DNA from 4 places in the Paenarthrobacter sp. AMU7 genome. Region 4 is predicted to be linked to each of the others. Evidence: riboswitches for the same ligand, from Rfam matches in the RefSeq annotation. Region 4 holds a riboswitch; each other region holds the start of a gene.
The links. A riboswitch is a leader RNA that binds a small molecule or an ion and turns the genes downstream of it on or off. The one in region 4 is predicted to bind S-adenosylmethionine.
Positions count from the first base shown of each region.

Region 1: linked by a shared signal. The riboswitch ahead of ABQM86_RS18855 (DUF1737 domain-containing protein) and the one ahead of ABQM86_RS05855 (hypothetical protein) in region 4 are both predicted to bind S-adenosylmethionine.
Region 2: linked by a shared signal. The riboswitch ahead of ABQM86_RS13695 (aminotransferase class V-fold PLP-dependent enzyme) and the one ahead of ABQM86_RS05855 (hypothetical protein) in region 4 are both predicted to bind S-adenosylmethionine.
Region 3: linked by a shared signal. The riboswitch ahead of ABQM86_RS07830 (homoserine O-acetyltransferase) and the one ahead of ABQM86_RS05855 (hypothetical protein) in region 4 are both predicted to bind S-adenosylmethionine.

Region 1 is NZ_CP165735.1:4,104,524-4,106,716, forward strand. It holds gene ABQM86_RS18850 (SulP family inorganic anion transporter) at 1-1,068, shown strand, start outside; SAM riboswitch class IV at 1,155-1,266, shown strand; gene ABQM86_RS18855 (DUF1737 domain-containing protein) at 1,280-1,546, shown strand; gene ABQM86_RS18860 (rhodanese-like domain-containing protein) at 1,543-1,953, shown strand; gene ABQM86_RS18865 (O-succinylhomoserine sulfhydrylase) at 1,954-2,193, shown strand, end outside.
Region 2 is NZ_CP165735.1:2,972,234-2,974,426, reverse strand. It holds gene ABQM86_RS13695 (aminotransferase class V-fold PLP-dependent enzyme) at 1-900, opposite strand, end outside; SAM riboswitch class IV at 933-1,046, opposite strand; gene hisN (histidinol-phosphatase) at 1,231-2,043, opposite strand; gene ABQM86_RS13685 (ribosome small subunit-dependent GTPase A) at 2,098-2,193, opposite strand, start outside.
Region 3 is NZ_CP165735.1:1,713,836-1,716,028, reverse strand. It holds gene ABQM86_RS07835 (hypothetical protein) at 1-99, shown strand, start outside; gene ABQM86_RS07830 (homoserine O-acetyltransferase) at 161-1,282, opposite strand; SAM riboswitch class IV at 1,298-1,414, opposite strand; gene ABQM86_RS07825 (bifunctional o-acetylhomoserine/o-acetylserine sulfhydrylase) at 1,598-2,193, opposite strand, start outside.
Region 4 is NZ_CP165735.1:1,243,118-1,245,310, reverse strand. It holds gene ABQM86_RS05860 (sodium:solute symporter) at 1-794, shown strand, start outside; SAM riboswitch class IV at 922-1,041, shown strand; gene ABQM86_RS05855 (hypothetical protein) at 1,058-1,357, shown strand; gene ABQM86_RS05850 (hypothetical protein) at 1,354-1,545, opposite strand; gene ABQM86_RS05845 (VIT1/CCC1 transporter family protein) at 1,778-2,193, shown strand, end outside.

The DNA of each region.
Region 1 (2,193 bases), 1.9 Mb from region 4:
GGCGTCCTGTTGGCGGTGGTTGGCTCGTGCGTGGCGACGGCGGTCTTCGGGCTCAACGACGACGTGAAGGTCACCGGGGTCCTGCCGCAGGGCCTGCCCATGCCCGCACTCGGGGGTATTGGCTGGGCCGACGCCCTGATGCTGCTCCCCGCCGCCGCGGGCATCGCGCTCATGGCTTTCGCTGACACTGGCGTGTTGTCTCAAACATTGGCAGCCAAGGAAGGGAAGAAGGTCTCCGGAAACAGGGAGATGGCAGCGCTTGGAGCAGCCAATGCCGCTACAGGCCTCTTGGGTGGGTTCCCCATTTCAGGCAGTACCTCCAGGACACCGGTAGCCGTGGATGCAGGCGCAAAATCCCAGATGACAGGCGTGGTGGGCTCCGTGCTGGTACTGGCCTTTATGCTGCTGGCTCCGGGAGTAACCGAGTACCTGCCGTCGGCAACCCTGGCCGCCGTCGTCATCGCCGCGGCCATTGCCCTCGCAGATCCTGCCGGCGTCAGGCGGCTCCTGGGGCTGAGCCGCAGCGAGTCCGTGGTGATGCTGGCTGCGTTCCTGGGAGTGCTGACGGTGGGTGTCCTCCAGGGAATCGTGGTGGCCATCGCCTTGGCACTCCTGGACTTTGTCCGCAGGGCATGGGATCCGTACAGAACCGAACTCGGCGCAGAGGAAGGCCTTCCCGGGTATCACGACCTTGAACGCCACCCCGAGGGCAAGCGCATCCCCGGGCTCTTGATCCTCCGGTTTGATGCACCCCTGTTCTTCGGCAACGGACAGGTCCTGGCGAGCTTCGTGAGGGAGCAACTCGACGAGGCCCCGGACGAGTCCGCGGAGCCCGTCACCCACATCATCCTTGCCGCCGAACCGATCACCGGGATCGACACCACAGCTTTGGATGACTTGGTAACCCTGGACGAATGGTTGGCCAGAAAAGGAGTGGATCTGGTGTTTGCCGAGCTCAAAGGGCCCGTGAAGGACAAGTTGATCCGCCTCGGCACGGCGGCCCGTTTTACGCCGGACCACTTCTACCCCACTGTCGGCGCGGCAGTGCGGGAGCTCAAGGACCGATAGTGGATCAGCCTCCGATTACGCAACATGACGACGGTGCAGCCGCCCGCAAGTGCAGCCCGACGCCCGTGGATGTTACGTTTTTCTTGAGTAATGAGTACCAGCGCAAAGCCCTGACTTGCTGGTCGGCAACCCTCTCTCCGGCGGGGTGCCTCAGGTGACTACTCGGCGTATCGACAACTCGAACTGCAAGCGTGACTGAGGAGCACCAGCAATGCCTGAACCCACTGAAGAAAAACTCTCCTACCGCCTGATTACAGGCCCGGATAACCGCGATTTCTGCGAGCGTATCCACAACTCCCTCGCCGAAGGCTATGTGCTCCATGGCAGCCCGGCAGCCACCTTCAACGGCACGGACGTCATCGTGGCCCAAGCCATTGTGCTGCCTGCGGCGATCGCCAATGCTGATGCCGCCGTCGCCAACGCAGTGGACCAACTTGAGAATTACGACGATGAAGAAGCGTTCGAGGGCCACGCATGAGCTACGCAGGTGACCTGACCCCACAGGACGCGTGGGCCAAGCTCGAAGAAGGCGCGATCCTGGTGGATGTGCGCACCGAGGCCGAGTGGGCCCACATCGGCATCCCGGACACCAAAGCCACCGAGAACGATCCCCTGTTCATCCAGTGGAACCTGGCTGGCGGTATCCCGAACTCCCGCTTTATCGAGGACCTGCAGCAGCAGGCACCCGAGGATGACGCCGTGGAGCTCGTGTTCATCTGCCGTTCCGGCCAGCGCTCCATCTCCGCTGCCATTGCCGCAACACAGGCCGGCTTCACGGCGTACAACGTCCTTGAGGGCTTCGAAGGCGAACCGGACCGCTACGGTGAGCGCACCGTAAACGGCTGGAAGAACCGTGGCCTGCCTACGAATCTGGGGACCGAGTAAGTGACTTTCAATCCCGACGCCGCCGGCTGGAGCCCTGACACCCAGGCCGTTCGCGGTGGCCTTGACCGCACCAATTTCCAGGAAACGTCCGAGCCCGTTTTCCTGAACTCCGGCTTTGTCTACGAATCGGCTGCCGCTGCCGAACGTGCCTTTACCGGCGAGGACGAACGCTTCGTTTACTCCCGCTACGGCAACCCGTCCGTCGCCACGTTCCAGGAGCGGCTGCGGCTGCTCGAAGGA
Region 2 (2,193 bases), 1.7 Mb from region 4:
CAGGACATTGGGGGAGCCGCCTTCGTGGCGGGCAGGGCCCGTTGCCCAGCTCACCGAGTCGAGGCGGGCTTCACGGACGGCGCCGCCACCAGCCAGGTGGGGGATCCCGGCGTCGAGCCAGTCCGGGCGGCCCACTACGACGCCTGCGCCGAAGGGGGCATACAGCTTGTGACCGGAGAACACCACGTAGTCAACGTCGTCCTCCGTGATGTTGATCCGGCGGTGGGGTGCCAATTGGGCGGCATCCACGACGATCCTGGCACCGTATTCGTGCGCCAGTGCAGCGAGTTCTGCGATCGGCAGGATTTCACCTGTCACGTTGGAGGCGCCAGTGACGGCGAGCAGGCTGACCCCGCCTTGGGCCAATTCATCGCGGAGCTTGTCCACCGTGGCGGTCAACGTGGAGGCCGCTACGACGCTGCGGTGCGGGACACCCTGCCAAGGAAGAAGGTTGGCGTGGTGTTCGATGTCCAGATAAACGACTTCCCCGGAGAAACGGCCGTCAATCTGCGGAAGGCAGCCTGCCAGGAGATTCAGGGAGTCTGTGGTGTTTCGCGTGAAAATCACGGAATCGTCGGGACGCCCGCCGACGAACTCACGGACAATACTGCGCGAATTCTCATAGACCGAGGTGCTGATCTGGGACGCAAAGCCCGCGCCGCGGTGAACGCTGGCGTAGTAAGGAAGGACCTCGTTGAGGTAGGCCGAGACGATGGTCAGGGCCGGAGCCGATGCGCCGTAGTCCAGATTCGCATAGCGGACGTGGCCGCCCTGGATCAGCGGTGCCTGCAGCTCAGCGCCAGTGACGGCGGCGAGTGGCCGTGCAGCGGGAGCTGCCTGAGACGGGGTTTCACCGGCGAAAGCCGGGATGATGTTTGAGTCGAACGTAACTGTGCTCATGGGACCTCACTCAAGAGGGATCCCCGGAGGGGGATCCGCGCTTGCCGCATCCGTTCCGGACCGGCCGGGTCGTCACCCGGGGCACCCCGCCGCGAATGGAGGGTTGCCGGCCAGCAAACCGGGGTTTAGCGCTGGCACTCGTGACCTGTAAAAAAGGTTAGGGCACCTCCAGTGGCCCCTCCAAAGTCGCTTCGCTTTGTTAAGCACTTTGTTACGCCGGGTTGTAAATCGCCGATCTGGCGAAGAAAAAACGGCGGACGCCTCCAAAAGGAGGCTTCCGCCTTCGAATATTCGGTGAAAAGCAGCGTGCGTGCCCTGAAACGAACCTGCCTAGAGCAGGTCGTCCAGGCCCGGGTTGAGCCGCTTGAGGACTTCCGAGTGAAGGATGGAGTTGGTGGCCAGCGCGTTGCCGCCGAACGGACCGTCGTCGCCTTCCAGGGAGGTGAAACGGCCACCGGCCTCCGTAACGATCGGGACGAGGGCTGCCATGTCGTACAGGTTCAGCTCAGGCTCGCACGCGATGTCCACTGCACCCTCGGCCACCAGGCAGTATGACCAAAAATCGCCGTAGGCCCGGGTTCGCCATACATCCTCTGTGAGCCCCAGGAACTCATCCAGGTTTCCGCGGTCCTTCCACCCGGACAGGCTTGAGTAGGACAAGGAGGCATCGGACAGGCGGGAAACGTTGGAGACCTTCAAACGGGTGGCCGCGGCAAGGGACCGGCCCATGTAGGCGCCCATGTCCTTGGCAGCCCACCAGCGTTTTCCCAAGGCGGGTGCACTGACGACGCCAACCACGGGTTCACCCTCATCAACCAATGCGATCAATGTTGCCCACACCGGTACGCCCCGGACAAAGTTCTTGGTCCCGTCGATGGGATCAATGATCCAACGCCGTGAGCCGTGTCCGCTGCTGCCAAACTCCTCGCCAAGGACAGCATCCCGGGGGCGGGACCGGGAGAGCTGACCCCGGATGGCTTCCTCCGCTGCTTTGTCGGCGTCAGTGACAGGTGTGAGGTCTGGCTTGGTTTCGATCTTCAGGTCCAGGGCCTTGAAGCGGTCCATGGTCTGGGCATCGACTGAGTCAGCGAGGACGTGGGCAAGGCGCAGGTCATCGTTGTAGGTGGAAACGGGATGGGTCATGCCACCAAACTATCCTGAAACGTTCGCTGCAGCGGGGACGTGAAGCCGCAACGATCAGTTGACGGTGCCCAGTTCCTTGGTCTCTTTTGCTTCCATCCGGGGGTCGGCACCGAGCAACCGGCGCAACGAGGCCAACCGTGCTGCTCCTGA
Region 3 (2,193 bases), 470 kb from region 4:
CGCGCCCGCAAGCTGGCAGAGCTGGACGCAAAGTTCAGCAACGGGGAGATCGCCATGGAGGACTACATGAAGCAGCGCGGCGACATCATGAACGGCTAGCCTGGCGGCCAACCCGGCGTCCTGCAGCCGCTACTCAACTGTCCGGCAACGGCCACTCAACTTAGGCGAAGAAGGCTCCGCGGAGCTGTGCTGAGAGCTGGCCGATTTCCGTCAGGAACCCGTCGTGGCCGATCGGCGCCTCAATGATATGAACCGGAACATCACCCGGCAAGGCTGCCGCCAATTCCCGGGATTGCGCCGGGAAATACAACCTGTCGCTGTCCACCGCCGCAACGAAGAACTCCGCAGTGGTACGCGACAATGCTGCCTCCAGCGATCCACGGCCGCGTGCGACGTCGTGGGACATCAGGGCTTCGGTGAGGGCGATGTAGCTGTTGGCGTCAAATCGTCGGACAAGCTTTGTTCCCTGGTGGTCCAGGTAGCTCTCGACCTGATAGCGGCCGCGCTCCCCCAGGACCGCAGCGGCAAGAGGTGTCTCCAGGTGCTGGGCTTCACGGCCAAAGCGGAAGTCCAACTCCACTGCGGAGCGGTAGGTGATGTGGGCGATGCGCCGGGCCAAGGCGAGCCCGTGTTCAGGGGCAGTGCCACCGTAGTAGTCGCCGTTGTTGAAATTCGGGTCCTGACGGATGGCCAGGGTTTGGGCCTGCGCAAAGGCGATCTGCTCGGCCGTGCTGTAGGCACCCACGGATATCACGGCACAGCGTTTCACCCGCTCTGGGAAGGTCACTGCCCACTCCAACGCACGGGCGCCACCCATGGAACCGCCCAGCACGGCATGCCAGGCCTCGATTCCCAGGGCTTCGGCCAGGCGCGCCTCCGCCTCGGTGCTGTCGCGCAGGGTGACCAAGGGGAACCGGGAGCCCCAAGGACGGCCGTCCGGCGCCTCCGAGGACGGTCCAGTGCTGCCGTAGCAGCCACCCACGATGTTGATGGAGATGACAAAGAACCTGGTGGTGTCGATGGTGGCACCGGGGCCTACCAACTGCTCCCACCATCCTTCTTCGTCCGTAGCTCCCCGGGCTACGTGTGTGCTGCCCGTGAGGGCATGCTGGATGAGCACGGCATTGGAGGCATCGGCGTTCAGCTGCCCCCAGGTCTCATAAGCGAGGACGACGTCGGGAAGGAATCCACCGGCTTCAAGGTCCAGCGGCCCAATGGCGGCGTACTTGACGGTTCCGTCTTCTTCTCCGGATTTTGGAAGGGCTGCAGCAGTGATGGTCATTCCTTTGACACCTTAAACTCGCGCTTGCCCGTCGCCTTGGGTGCGAACAGGCCAGGTCTTCACCCGGGGCACCCCACCGCGGAGGAGGGTTGCCGGCCAGCAAGCCGGGGCTACGCGCTGGCACTCATGACCTATACGAAGAGTCTAGGAAATACAGGGCGGGTATGGCGAAGAATGTGACATCAGTGTGACGCTTTAGGGCGTTTTCGTTCACGAAGCAGCACTCCGGAACGCCGCCCGGCGAATAATCGTCGGTCCGGGCGGCCTCCCAGGAAGGTGGCGGGCGTGGTCGCGCCGTATCGTCCAGGTCCGGAATCAGGCTCCCTTGGCGGCCCGGAATCCGGCTTCGAGGTCGGCGATGATGTCATCCACGTGCTCAATTCCCACGGACAAGCGAACCAGGCCGGGGTTAACACCGGCCGCCAGCTGCTGTTCAATTGTCAGCTGGCTGTGCGTAGTGGACGCCGGGTGAATGACCAGCGAGCGGACATCGCCGATGTTGGCCACATGCGAGTGCAGTTCCAGTCCGTCCACGAAGCGCTTGCCCGCTTCAACGCCACCTTTGATGTTGAACGCAACAATGGCGCCGGTGCCTTGCGGACCATACTTCCGGCCACGGTCGTACCACGGACTGGACGGCAGACCCGCGTAGGCAACCGATTCGACGTCGTCGTGGGCTTCCAGCCACTCGGCCACTTTGGTGGCGTTGGCTACGTGACGCTCGACGCGCAGGCTCAGCGTCTCCAGCCCCTGGGCAATCAGGAAAGCGTTGAACGGGGACACAGCGGAACCGAGGTCGCGGAGAAGCTGGACGCGTGCCTTCAGGACGTAGGAGAGGTTGGCGCCGAGCGCCCCATCCTTGCCAAGATCCCGGGCGTAGACCAAACCGTTGTAGCTGGGGTCCGGGGTGT
Region 4 (2,193 bases):
TCTTCACTGCCAAGACCCCCGCCGTTGCCCGTTGGGGCGGCGCCACGGCCGGCGTCTACTGCATCCTCTACGGCATCGCCGGCGCCCTGATCGGCTTGGCCGCCCGGGTGGCACTGCCGGACATCGATGTCACCAACCTCGGCAAGGACGTTGTTTACGCCGAGGTGGCAACCCACATCCTGCCTGTCGGCATCGGCGGCCTGGTCATGGCCGCGGCTGTTGCGGCCATGATGTCCACCGCTTCCGGCGCCCTGATCGCCGCAGCCACGGTGGCACGTGCGGACGTTGTCCCGTTCGTGGCCAGCTGGTTCGGCAAGAACATCAACACCGATGACAGCGAAAACCCCGAGCACGACGTCAAAGCCAACCGCTACTGGGTTCTTGGACTCGGCATCGTGGCAGTACTGATTTCCATGGCGGCTCAGGACGTGGTGATTGCCCTCACCATCGCCTACGACATCCTGGTGGGTGGCCTCCTGGTCGCAATTCTGGGCGGTTTGGTGTGGAAGCGCGGCACGGGCATCGCTGCTGCATGGTCCATGGCAGTTGGATCGGTGCTGACGCTGACCCTGCTGATCCTCTTCGCCCTGGGTGTCATTCCGAGCGCGGACGGCGTCTACGCCAACGAACCGATCTACTACGGTCTCGCCGCTTCGTTCATCGCCTACGTAGTGATTTCACTGCTCACCCCGCCCACTGATCCCGCAGTCCGCGAGGCCTGGGACAAGCGCGTTGCCGGTGCCGTCTCTGAGGAACTCCCGCCTGAGGCCCACCCGGTCAGCAGCCACAAGTAGCGCTGCAAGCAACAGAGCAAAATTCGACGGCGGCGCCTCCCCTTTCCGGGGTGGCGCCGCCGTTGTTTTGTCCCCGGGAAGAGGGCGCCCCAACTTGCTGGACAGCCGTGCGGTAAGGTGGTCCCAGCTTCAAGAGATGTGGTGCCAAGCTCCGACTGGCCACACACCAACCCCATGTTCACGGGTGGTTCGGATGAGGAAGCGGCCCGTCCCGGACCAGAGACAACCGAGCGGGCAAGAGCACTCCCCCAAGGAGCAGTCCCTTGCCGTACCAAGGCGATACCACCCCGGCTACCAGTACCCCGGCAACAACAGCCACCCACACAGTCGCGGTGATTCCCGCCGTCGACCTCTTCCTGGGCACGGTGACCATCACTGCCAAGGCCGGAACCATGCGGTTCGGACATCCCCAACCGCACCTGATCGCGCAGGCGTTGGCCCGAGCGGTCCGGCCGACCCTTTGGTGTGATGCGTCGAGAACCCTAACCGTGACTGTTGCGGCGGCCGGCAAACGCGCCGGCGTGCAGCTTCACTACACACTCAGCCACGAGGAGCCCGCCTAGATTTCCTCGTCTGCTTCGCGGAATTCCTCGGTCTCGTCGATGGGGACCACACGTTCGTCGTCCTCGGGGGCGTCCACTTCTTCCACCCAGGCCTCGTCCACTTCCTGGTCCTCGGCGTAGTCATAGGCCGGATCTGACTCAATGGTGGTCCGTTCCGGGTAGTTGGCGTGTGATTCGGTGGTGTTCATGGTGCAACCTCCGTCTCGTGGGCCGCTCAAGCCCTGTTGAACGTGCGCGGGGTGGGCCCCCGCCCCTGTCCTTCCATCTGAGCACCGGCTAAGTCGGGGGTCAAGGACGGCCGGAAATTACGGTGCGCCGAACATTCCAAGTGAGGAATACCAGCCAAAAAACCGCGCAGATAAGCGGTACAGTGGGGCGTGCAATGGGGCCGCAACTACCCCACCCAGCACAGGAGAGAAAGTGCAACAGCACCAGGAATCCCCCGGTTCGTCGAGCCCAGCTCCGGACCCCACCCCGGAATCGGCAGCCATCGAGAACGTCGGAACGCAACCCGCGGCGCCCTCGCACGCCGACATCCGCCGGTGGCGTCAGTACCTCGCCGACGAGCGCGCCGAGGCCGCGGTCTACCGCGAACTCGCCCAGAGGCGCGACGGCGAAGAACGCCAAATCCTGCTGGCCCTGGCCGAGGCCGAAGGCCGGCACGAGGCCCACTGGCTCAAGCTCCTGGGTGAGCACGCCGGAATGCCCAAGGCCGCGTCAGCCCGCAGCCAGTTCCTGGGATTCCTGGCCCGCAACTTCGGGTCGGTCTTTGTACTGGCCCTGGCCCAACGCGCAGAAGGCCGCTCCCCCTACGGCTCCGAACCCGCGGCAACACC